2 regions of the Chitinibacter sp. ZOR0017 genome follow, and region 2 is predicted to be linked to the other one. Evidence: predicted binding sites of a transcription regulator. Region 2 holds the regulator's gene; the other holds the start of a gene.
The links. The regulator sigma-54, encoded in region 2, starts transcription at its own class of promoters, with help from an activator protein. The targets are predictions, from matches to a motif close to CTGGCACGCTTCATGCTT.
Positions count from the first base shown of each region.

Region 1: the regulator sigma-54 is predicted to act here: its motif matches at 3,771-3,788, upstream of flgB (flagellar basal body rod protein FlgB).

Region 1 is NZ_JTLG01000023.1:38,465-43,803, reverse strand. It holds gene L991_RS09065 (SPFH domain-containing protein) at 1-991, shown strand, start outside; gene L991_RS09060 (GFA family protein) at 1,099-1,500, shown strand; gene L991_RS09055 (DUF4178 domain-containing protein) at 1,522-2,997, shown strand; gene speD (adenosylmethionine decarboxylase) at 3,158-3,544, shown strand; gene flgB (flagellar basal body rod protein FlgB) at 3,820-4,224, shown strand; gene flgC (flagellar basal body rod protein FlgC) at 4,248-4,661, shown strand; gene L991_RS09035 (flagellar hook assembly protein FlgD) at 4,677-5,339, shown strand, end outside.
Region 2 is NZ_JTLG01000034.1:79,137-84,475, reverse strand. It holds gene lptC (LPS export ABC transporter periplasmic protein LptC) at 1-255, shown strand, start outside; gene lptA (lipopolysaccharide transport periplasmic protein LptA) at 209-727, shown strand; gene lptB (LPS export ABC transporter ATP-binding protein) at 724-1,446, shown strand; gene L991_RS11485 (RNA polymerase factor sigma-54) at 1,465-2,856, shown strand; gene hpf (ribosome hibernation-promoting factor, HPF/YfiA family) at 2,886-3,212, shown strand; gene L991_RS11475 (PTS sugar transporter subunit IIA) at 3,318-3,791, shown strand; gene hprK (HPr(Ser) kinase/phosphatase) at 3,886-4,830, shown strand; gene rapZ (RNase adapter RapZ) at 4,831-5,339, shown strand, end outside.

The sequences.
Region 1 (5,339 bases), on a different contig from region 2:
CAGCCTCACGGTGCGCGAATCGCAAGCGGCGGTGTTTATTAATGAAGGCCAAGTCGCTGATGTGTTTGGCGCGGGCATGTATAAGCTCACCACGCAAACGCTGCCGGTGCTCACTTACCTGAAAAACTGGGACAAGCTGTTCGAGTCGCCGTTTAAATCAGACGTGTATTTCTTTAGCACCCGCCTGCAGCTCGGTCGCAAATGGGGTACGCCGCAGCCGATTACGATTCGCGACGCCGATTTTGGCATGGTGCGGATGCGCGCGTTTGGCGTGTATTCGTACAAATTGGTCGACCCGAAACTGTTCTTTAGCGAAATCAGCGGCACCCGTGAGGTGTACACGCGGGATGATCTCGAGCTGCAATTGCGCAACCTCGTCGTCGCCACGATGACCTCGGCCTTGGGCGGCGCGGGCGTGCCTTTCCTCGATATGGCGGGCAATCAGGGGCTGATGAGTCAGAAAATCAGCGAAGCTTTAACGCCGGTGTTTGCCAAATACGGCCTTGAGCTCGATAACTTCGCGGTAGAAAACATCAGCCTGCCCGAAGAACTGCAAAAAGCCATCGACACGCGCATCACGATGGGCATGATCGGCAATATGCAAACCTACACCCAATACCAAGCCGCCAACGCCATTCCGCTCGCAGCGCAAAACGAAGGCGGTCTGGCGGGTATCGGCGCCGGTATGGCCGCTGGGGTGGGTGTGGGGCAAGTGATGGCCGGTGCAATGACCAATGCCCTGGGGCTAGGCGGCGCAGCAGCGCCAGCGGGCGCCGGGGTGGTGATTGGCACTGATGGGGGTATGGGTGTGGGAGTTATGGCAGGTGGAGTTCAGCAGCCAGTACCTCAGCAGGGTACTGCACCGGCCGCAGATCCAAACAGCCCGCAAGCCAAACTCGGCCAGCTTAAAGGCTTGCTCGATCAAGGCTTGATTAGCCAGGCCGATTACGACAGCGCGAAAGCGGAAGTGCTGAAAAAACTGATTGGTTAATTCTGGAGCAATGCGATGAGTACACTGGTGATGATTTTGGGTGTGGTCGGCGCAGTCTGCATGATGTGGGCGTACTGGGCGTTTGATGAATACCACAAGGACAAAGAATGAGCATACAGGGAGCCTGCGCCTGCGGTCAGGTGCAATATGAAGTGGATGAGTTTTTTACCCCGGTAATTCATTGCAATTGCGATACTTGCCGCCGCGTACTCGGTACGCCATTTAATAGCGTGGCGGGCGCCAAGCGTGCGCATTTTCGGGTGCTGGCGGGGCAAAATAAGCTCAAATTCTTTGAATCATCACCGGGCAAAGCGCGCTATTTTTGCGGCGAATGCGGCACGCATTTGTATGGTGAAAAAGCCGGGCAAGAAAACCTGATTGTGCGCGTAGGTACCTTGCAAGACGATCCGGGGATTCGAGGCGGGATGCATATCTGGACTTCACACCGTAAGGCTTGGCTGGGGTATGAGGGCTTGGCTGAATATGCAGAGTGGCAGCCGGGGCGATAACAGAATGAAGGATGATTGTTGATGTTCCGTGCCGCTTGCCCCTCGTGTGGCGCTGAGGTGCTTTTTCGCTCCACCATTTCTGCTTTGGCGGTCTGCGAGTATTGCCAGAGCCGGGTGCTGCGCAATGCTGACGAGGTGAAAGACCTTGGCAAGATTGGGCAGGTGCTCGAAGACTATTCGCCGCTGCAAATTGGCGCCAGCGGCGTCTTTGCCGGGAGCGCGTTTACGGTGCTGGGGCGGATTCAGTTGCGCTACGCCGCAGGCCTGTGGAATGAGTGGTTTATTGGTTTTGCTGATGGCAAATTTGGCTGGCTAGCCGATGCCAGCGGCCAGTATATGGTGACTTTGCCGTTGGGGCTGGCCAGCAATGCGCCAGCCTGGACAGCGCTGCAGCCCGAAGGGCGTTACGAGCACGGCGGGCGAGCATTTGTGGTGACCGACAAGCGGGTGGCCAATTGCGTCGGCGGGCAGGGCGAATTGCCCTTTGTGGTAGGCAACGGCTATCAGGCGCAGGTTGTGGATTGTCGCAGTGGCGAGCGCTTTCTGACGCTGGATTATTCCGATGTATCCGCAACGCAAACCCAGCCGCAACTCTATGTGGGTGAGGCGGTGCAGCTTGCGGCGCTGCAAATGCAATTGCTGCGCAGTGATGAAGATATTCAGCGTAGTGCCGGGCGCATCAAGGGTGCGGCGCATGTGCTCGACTGCCCCAATTGCGGCAGCCCTTTGCCGTATCGAGCCGGGGTGGCGACGCAACTGGTCTGCGCGGCGTGTGGTTCGGAAGTCGATTGCTCGGGCGATCGGGCGCTGGTGCTGGCCAAGCACACCGAGGCCGAGCGCTATCATGCCACGCTGGATTGCGGCGATGGCGCGATGATCGAAGGCGTGAAATGGACCGTCATCGGCCTGATCGAAATGGCCGAAACCGATGATGCGGATAGCCACTGGACCGAATACCTGCTGTACAACTGGCAGCAAGGCTTTCGCTGGCTGGTGGAAGCGCAAGATGGCTGGAGCTGGGTGACGGTGCTCAATCGTCTGCCGGAGAGCTGGAGCGCGCAGCATGTGGTGCTCGATGGCCAGCGCTATCCACAGCGTTTTCCCGCCTATGGCGCCAAAGTGCTGTATGCCGCCGGGGCGTTTAACTGGCGGGTGAGCGTTGGCGATCGGGTGCATTTGCAGGAATACCGGCAGGGCGAATTCACGCTCAGTAAAGAAGTCAACGCCGAAGAAGTCGTGTGGTCGCAAGCCAAGGTGGTGAGTAATCAGCAAATCGCGCAGTGGTTTGGTAAACAAGACATTAAAAGCCTGCGCCCAGCGGGCGACGATGGCGAGGTGAGCCGTAGCCTGGCCTGGCGCTATACGCTGATTTTGCTGGCCATTAATCTGCCGCTGGCGCTGTTTGCCGATGAGCTGATCGAGCAGCTGTTCTGGACGGGGATTGCCGCCTATGCGCTGCATTGGCCGCTGAGTCAAGGCAATGGGGATGATGAATGAAAGCCGGTTTGTATAAGCTCTACTGTATAGCCATCATCACCATCTGCACCTTGTTTAATCTCTCGTCTTGCAGTGAGTCATCGTCGTCTTCATCCGGGGGCAGCCGAGGCTGGAGTAGTGGCTCGTCCTCAGGTGGCTGGAGCTCGGGTGGGGGGCATAAATGAAGCGTGATGCGCAGGCGCTGGCCAGCTTGGCCCCGCCTAATCTGGCCGTGGGCCGGCATTTAATCGCCGACTTGAGCGGCTGCCCGGCCAGCTGCTTGGCCGATCCAGACCTAATCGCCGCCGCCATGCTGGCCGCCGCCCGTGCCGGGCAAGCACAGGTGTTGCAGCAGCATTTTCATCATTTTGGCCCTGCGCAAGGGGTGACTGGCATGCTGCTACTGATGGAATCGCACATCAGCATCCATACCTGGCCCGAGCATGGCTATGCGGCGGTGGATTTATTCATGTGCGGTGCTGCCAATGCCGCGGCCGCGCTAGCGGTGTTGCAAGTGCAGCTGCAGGCCAGTACGGTGCGCGAGCAGGTGATTATGCGCGGTTGCTAGTGTCGGGGGTATGGCCCTAGAGGCTAATGCCAATATTGATTTGAAAGGGATACCTGTTTGGGTATCCCTTTTTTATTGCGATTGCCGCATGGCTGCTAGCCGTGGCGGCAAGCCTTGCCGCTGCCGCCGAGCGGTTTTGCCCATTGCGCCCGCAGATCGGCCCCGGGGCGTGCTAAAAGTGCCATTAAATCAGGCGCTCAGCGCGGGAAGCTGAGTGCGTTTAGCGTTGGCATATTTTGTGCTTGCATTAGGCTGTTCTTATGGAGCTCCTCGGCATGCTGTCAAAAATCGACAATCATTTTCGCAATCAGGAAACAGCGCTCAAGCTGCGTTCGTACCGCCAGGAAGTGCTGGCTTCCAATATTGCCAATGCAGATACGCCCAACTACAAGGCGCGCGATTTTGACTTTAAAGCGGCCTACGAGGCGGCGCGCCAGCAGCAGGCCCCGGCGCAGCTGGCCACCAGCAATGCCCGGCATCTGCAGCCCAGCCAAACCATCGATCTCTTTACCCCGGGGCTGCAGTACCGCAACGAGCGGCAGCCCTCGATCGATGGCAATACCGTCGATATGGATACCGAGATGAAAGAATTTACCGACAATGCGATCCGCTATCAGGCCTCTGTCACCTTCCTGCAGCGGCGCATTGAATCGATGAAAACGGCACTGACCGGCCAGTAATCAAGTAAAAGGCGCACAACAGCATGTCGATGTTTCGAGTATTTGATGTGGCGGCTTCGGGGATGCGGGCGCAATCGGCGCGCCTGAATGCCGTGGCCAGTAATCTGGCCAATGCGGAATCGATTACCAGCTCCAACGGCCAACCCTACCGTGCCAAGCAGGTGGTGTTTCAGGCTCAGCCTTTAACGGCGAGTAACAAGCAATCGGTGGGAGTGCAGGTGGCGGGGGTGATCGAAGATCAATCACCGCCCAAGATGGTGTTTGACCCGAAAAGCCCGTTTGCCGATGCCAATGGCTATGTGGCAATGCCGAATGTGAATGTGGTGGATGAGATGACCAATATGATCTCGGCCTCGCGTTCTTACCAAACCAATATTGATGTGATGAATACCGCCAAAACCCTGCTGATGCGTACGCTGTCGCTGGGTCAGGTGTAATTGAGGAGTTAAATCATGGCTACCACCCCAGTTTCTGGTTCTTCGTTTGATTACAGCTCGCTCAATACGCGCAAAACCACGACCAAAACGGAAATGGAAGAGCAGCAAGATCGCTTTATGAAATTGCTGGTCAAGCAGCTGCAAACTCAAGATCCGATGAATCCGATGGATAACGCGCAAACCACCAGCCAGATCGCTCAGATCAATACGGTGAGCGGGATCGAAAAACTCAACCAAACCATGTCGCAAATGGCCGGCATGTATGCCGGCACGCAGGTGATGCAGGCGGCAAATCTGATCGGCAAAGAAATCCTCTCGCCCGGCAACGGTTTCCGCTTTGATGGCTCAACGGCTGCAGATCTGCGCGTTACCGTGCCAGATGGGGCGAGTAATGGCTTTGTGACGATTCGCGACGAAAAAGGCGTGGAAGTGACCAAATTGCCAGTCAATACCACGACATCCGGTCTGGTGCAGGTGAATTGGGATGGTAAAAAACCGGACGGCAGCATGGCCGCGGCCGGTAATTACACGATTACCGCCTCGGCCGTGAAAGATGGCAAGGATATTGCTTTACTGCCAACGACCTGGCAAATCGCCAAGTCAGTCGAGTTTGGTAGCGATGGCGTGAGTGTCTATCTCACCAACGGTAATAAAACAGGATTCGGCACCATCGTGCAG
Region 2 (5,339 bases):
GCGACAGAACTACGCCGTGCGGCATTCGGCCAGCAAGCTGAATTGGTCGTGCGCAGTAGCGATGTGTTTTATGATCAGGCGACCAGCATCGCCCGCGCTAGCACGCCGGTGGTGGCGGATATGGGCCCGCATCATGCCGAAGCGGTGGGCTTTATCGCCGATAATGCCCAGCAAACTCTGAATTTACTATCCAAAGTGAGAATGACTTATGTCCCGACTGCTCGCGCTGCCCTTACTGGCACTGCTGCTCGCTAATTCTGCGTGGGCCGAAACTGCCGACCGCGAGAAACCGATGAATATCGTGGCGGATAACTGCGTGATGGATCAAAAGACCCAGCAAAGCGTCTGTACCGGCAATGTCGTCGTGACGCAGGGCACGATGGTGATGCGGGCCGATAAACTGACCACGCGGCAAGATGAACAAGGCCATCAGTTTGCTCAAGGTGAAGGCCGCCCGGTGCGTTTCAAGCAGCGGCTGGATTCGGGTGAGCCACTGGATGCCGAAGCACTCCGCTTTGATTACGACGGCGCAAAGGGTTTTCTGGTGTTGATGGACAAAGCCTGGGTTAAGCGTAATCAGGATTTGGTGGTGGGCGATAAAATTACCTACGACATGAATACCGAGTTTTACCAAGCGCAAAGTAAGGCGGGCGGTCGGGTGAATATCACGCTGAACCCGAAGAAAAAAGACGCCAGCCAGCCAGCCAAGAAAGAAGTTAGCCAATGAGTACGCTGAAAGCCCAGCATCTACAAAAGTCCTACAAAAAACGCACGGTGGTGCGTGATGTCTCGCTCGAAGTCAGCAGCGGTGAAGTGGTGGGCCTCTTGGGCCCCAATGGTGCCGGTAAAACCACCAGCTTCTACATGATTGTGGGCCTCGTGCGCATGGATGAGGGCCGGATTGAACTCGATGGCGTTGATGTTAGCCAGCAGCCTATTCACCAGCGGGCGCGTTTGGGCTTGGGTTATTTGCCGCAAGAGGCGTCGATTTTCCGCAAAATGACCGTAGCGGAAAACATTCAGGCGGTACTGGAGCTGCATTACAAGGACAAAACCGAGATCGCCGAGCGACTCGATGCCTTGCTGCATGACCTGCATGTGGGGCATTTGCGCAACAGCAATGCCATGAGTTTGTCAGGCGGTGAGCGCCGCCGGGTGGAGATCGCCCGCGCACTGGCTTCCAACCCGCAGTTTGTGTTGCTGGATGAGCCATTTGCCGGGGTAGACCCGATTGCGGTGATTGATATTCAACGCATTATTGGCTTTTTGAAAGAGCGGGGCATCGGGGTGCTGATTACCGATCACAATGTACGAGAAACCCTCGGGATTTGTGACCGCGCCTATATCATCTCCGAAGGGGCCGTGATGGCGGCTGGTAAACCGGCCGAGATTGTGAATAATGAAGATGTTCGCCGCGTGTATTTGGGCGAGCATTTCCGTATGTAGCATCACTGGCCGCAGTTTATGAAGCAAAGTCTGCAGCTGCGCATGGCGCAGCAGCTCAACCTCACGCCACAACTTCAGCAGTCGATCAAACTGCTGCAACTCTCTACGCTGGATTTTCAACAGGAAATCGAGCAGTACCTCGCTGACAATCCGCTGCTCGAACGCGAAGACCATGGTCTGGATAGTGCCGATGCCAGCGAAGCCCAAGACACCAGCGCCAACGAGCGTGATGATTTTGAAGATGATGGGCTGCGCTGGGATGAGGTGCGTGGTAGCCAATCGTTTGATGATGATGACGAGCATGATCCCACGCTGCGGGTTGCCATTGAACTTAGCCTGCGTGATCACCTGTTGGCGCAAGCTCGCTTGCTGGCTTTACCTTCCCGTGATTTTGCTTTGCTCACCATGCTCATTGAAGCGCTGGACGACGATGGCTTATTGCCGGTGTCGCTAGAAGAAGTATTTGAGCAGCTGCCAGCGGAGTTCGTCGCGGAGCTTGAGCTGGAAATGGCTGAACTGCAGATCGCACATCAGCATTTATTGCAGCTGGAGCCATTGGGCGTCGGCGCGCGCTCGCTGGGCGAGTGTTTATTGCTCCAGCTCAAACAATTGCCGCCCAGCCCTACGGTAGAGTTAGCTAAACGGGTGTTGCTAGAAGGCTTGGAATTACTCGCGGTACGGGATTTCACTCGTTTAAAGAAACTTTTGCAGTGCAATGAAGTCCAGTTAAAAGAAGCGCAGCAGATTATTCGTAGTTTGAACCCGCGTCCGGCGGCCAATTGGGGGGGCGAAACGGCCCGCTATGTTGTGCCGGATGTGCTGGTGCAAAAGGTGCGCGGCCGCTGGTCGGTACGGCTGAATCAGGCGGCGCAACCCAAGCTGAAAGTTAATGAGATGTATGCGCGGGTGTTGCAGGGGCAAGCTGGCGAGAGTTTGGCAGGCCAGCTGCAGGAAGCGCGCTGGTTAATTAAAAGCATTGAGCAGCGTGGCAATACTATTTTGCGCGTGGCGCAAGCGATTGTGGCGCGGCAGCAAGCGTTCTTTGAATATGGCGAAGTGGCGATGAAACCCTTGGTGCTACGGGACATCGCCGAAGAGCTGGATTTGCATGAATCCACTATCTCGCGGGTGACAACGCAAAAATTTATGCTGACACCCCGCGGGGTTTTGGAGTACAAATATTTCTTCGGTAGTCATGTTGAAAATGACAGCGGTGGGGAAAACTCGGCGACCGCGATCAAAGCTTTGATCAAACAGCTGGTCCAGCAGGAAAATGCACAGAAACCGTTATCCGATAATGCTATAACGGAAGAACTCGCAAAGCAGGGTGTGGCAGTTGCGCGGCGCACCGTTGCTAAATATCGGGAGGCGTTAGGTATCGCGCCTGCCAGTCAGCGCAAAAGCCTGTAATGGGCGCATAAAAACGAAGGAGCAATAATATGAACCTCAATATCAGCGGTCATCATCTTGAAGTTACTCCAGCTATCCGCGATTACGTGAGCAGTAAAATCGAACGCGTGATTCGTCATTTTGACAACGTGATCGATGCAACGGTCATTCTGGCGGTTGATAAACTGCAGCACAAAGCCGAGGTTACCGTGCATGTCAGTGGTAAAGACATCCACATTGAATCGATTGAGGAAGACCTGTATGCCGCGATTGATGTCCTGATGGACAAACTGGATCGCCAGCTGGTCAAACACAAAGAAAAGCTCTCTTCGCATCGCAATGAGGCGCTGAAACATCAGGCGGTGGCCGAAGAATAATTACGTTGCGTAGGCAATACAACGGGAACGCCGCGAGTCGTTCCCGTTTTTGTTTGCCCGCAAGGCAAGTACAATAGTTCGACCATAAGGAAATACACCAACACCATGAGCCTCATTACCAAAATCCTGCCAACCACCAATGTGTTTCTCGATCTGGATGTGGGAAGCAAGAAGCGGGTGTTCGAGCACGTGGGGATCGTGTTTGAAAATAGCCATGGCATCGCGCGCAGCGTGATCTTCGATAGCCTGTTTGCCCGCGAAAAACTGGGCTCCACTGGCCTTGGCCAAGGCGTGGCGATTCCACACGGCCGGATCAAAGGTCTGAAAGAAGCCACCGGTGCGTTTGTACGCCTGAAAGAGCCGATTCCATTTGATGCCCCAGATAGCAAGCCTGTGGCTTTGATTTTTGTGCTGCTGGTGCCAGCCAATGCCACCGATCTGCATTTGCAGATTCTGTCCGAGTTGGCGCAGCTGTTTTCCGACAAGCAGTTGCGTGAAGAGCTAAACACCATGACCGAAGCGCATCAGGTCTGGGAGCGGATCGCCAGCTGGGAGCCCTACGGCGCCGATTTTGCCTAATTGACTCGGCCAGCTTGGCTGGACGCCAGCCACTGGCCTGCTTCATAATCAAAACTGCATCCATGTGCCGATGCAGTTTTTTTTTGAGACCGGTATGCCACAGATTACTGCCCGCCAGCTGTTTATTGATAACGCCGAAAAATTGCGCCTCACCTGGGTTGCCGGTCAATCTGGGGCAAATAATCTGCTCTCGAATGACGAAAGTGAGCAAAAGCCCTCATTGTCGCTGGTTGGGCATTTGAATTTTGTGCACCCCAACCGGATTCAAGTACTCGGGATTGCCGAAGTCGCTTACCTCAATGCGCTATCCCCAGAGGTGCAGCTCAGTAGCTTGAATCAGCTCTTTGGCAATGAAATGGCGGCCATGATTGTCGCCAACGGCCAAGTGGTACCCGATGCCTTGCGCGATGCGGCCGAGCGTCATCATGTACCTTTGCTCACTAGCCCTGAGCAATCTCCGTATTTAATGGAGGTATTGCGCTACTACCTAAGTAAGGCGCTGGCTGTATCGACACACCTGCATGGGGTATTTATGGATGTGCTGGAGGTGGGCGTATTGCTTACCGGTGAGTCATCCATGGGTAAATCCGAATTGGCGCTCGAGCTGATTTCACGCGGCCATGGCTTGGTGGCCGATGATGTGGTCGAGGTGTATCGCACCAACCCGGAAACCCTGGAAGGGCGCTGCCCGCCGATGTTGCGCGATTTCCTGGAAGTGCGTGGGATTGGGGTGCTGAATATTCGCACCATTTTTGGTGAGACGGCGGTGCGGCCCAAGAAAACATTGAAATTGATTATCCATTTGGCCAAAGCCGGTGGTGAATCGCTCACGCCGGTCGATCGGCTGCAGATGCAGGCGGCTACCCAGGCGATTCTGGATGTGCCGGTGCGCAAATTGGTGATTCCGGTAGCCGCCGGCCGTAATCTGGCGGTGCTGGTTGAGTCGGCGGTGCGCAATTATATTTTGCAATTGCGCGGGATCGATTCCACGCGCGAGTTTATCGAGCGCCACCAGAAATTCATGGAAATGGGGGAGTAAATGCCAACCACTACCCAAGTGCCGCTTCACCATCAGCAGTTAATCCTGCTGTCTGGTCTTTCGGGCGCCGGCAAATCCGTGGCTTTGCGGGCGCTGGAAGATATGGGCTACTACTGCATGGATAATCTGCCCGCACCCCTGATCCGTGACGCGGTCTCGATGCTGGATCAGGATGGCTATCCACGGGTCGCAATTGCAGTGGATGCCCGCAGTGCGCACAATCTCACTAGCCTACCCGAACGTCTGGCTGAAATGAAAGCCATGGGTTTAGATGTGCGCGGTCTGTTTCTGGAGGCGGATGTCGATACTATCGTGCGCCGCTATTCCGAAAGCCGCCGCAGTCATCCACTGTCAAACGGTGCGCTCACGGTGGCTGAATGTATCGCCATGGAGCGCGAAATGCTGGCTGAAGTGCGCGAACTCGCCCACTGTATCGATACCAGCGGCATGTCGGCGGCGAAGTTGCGGTTGTGGGTGCGCGAGTTTATCGCCGTTGATGCAGCCAAGGT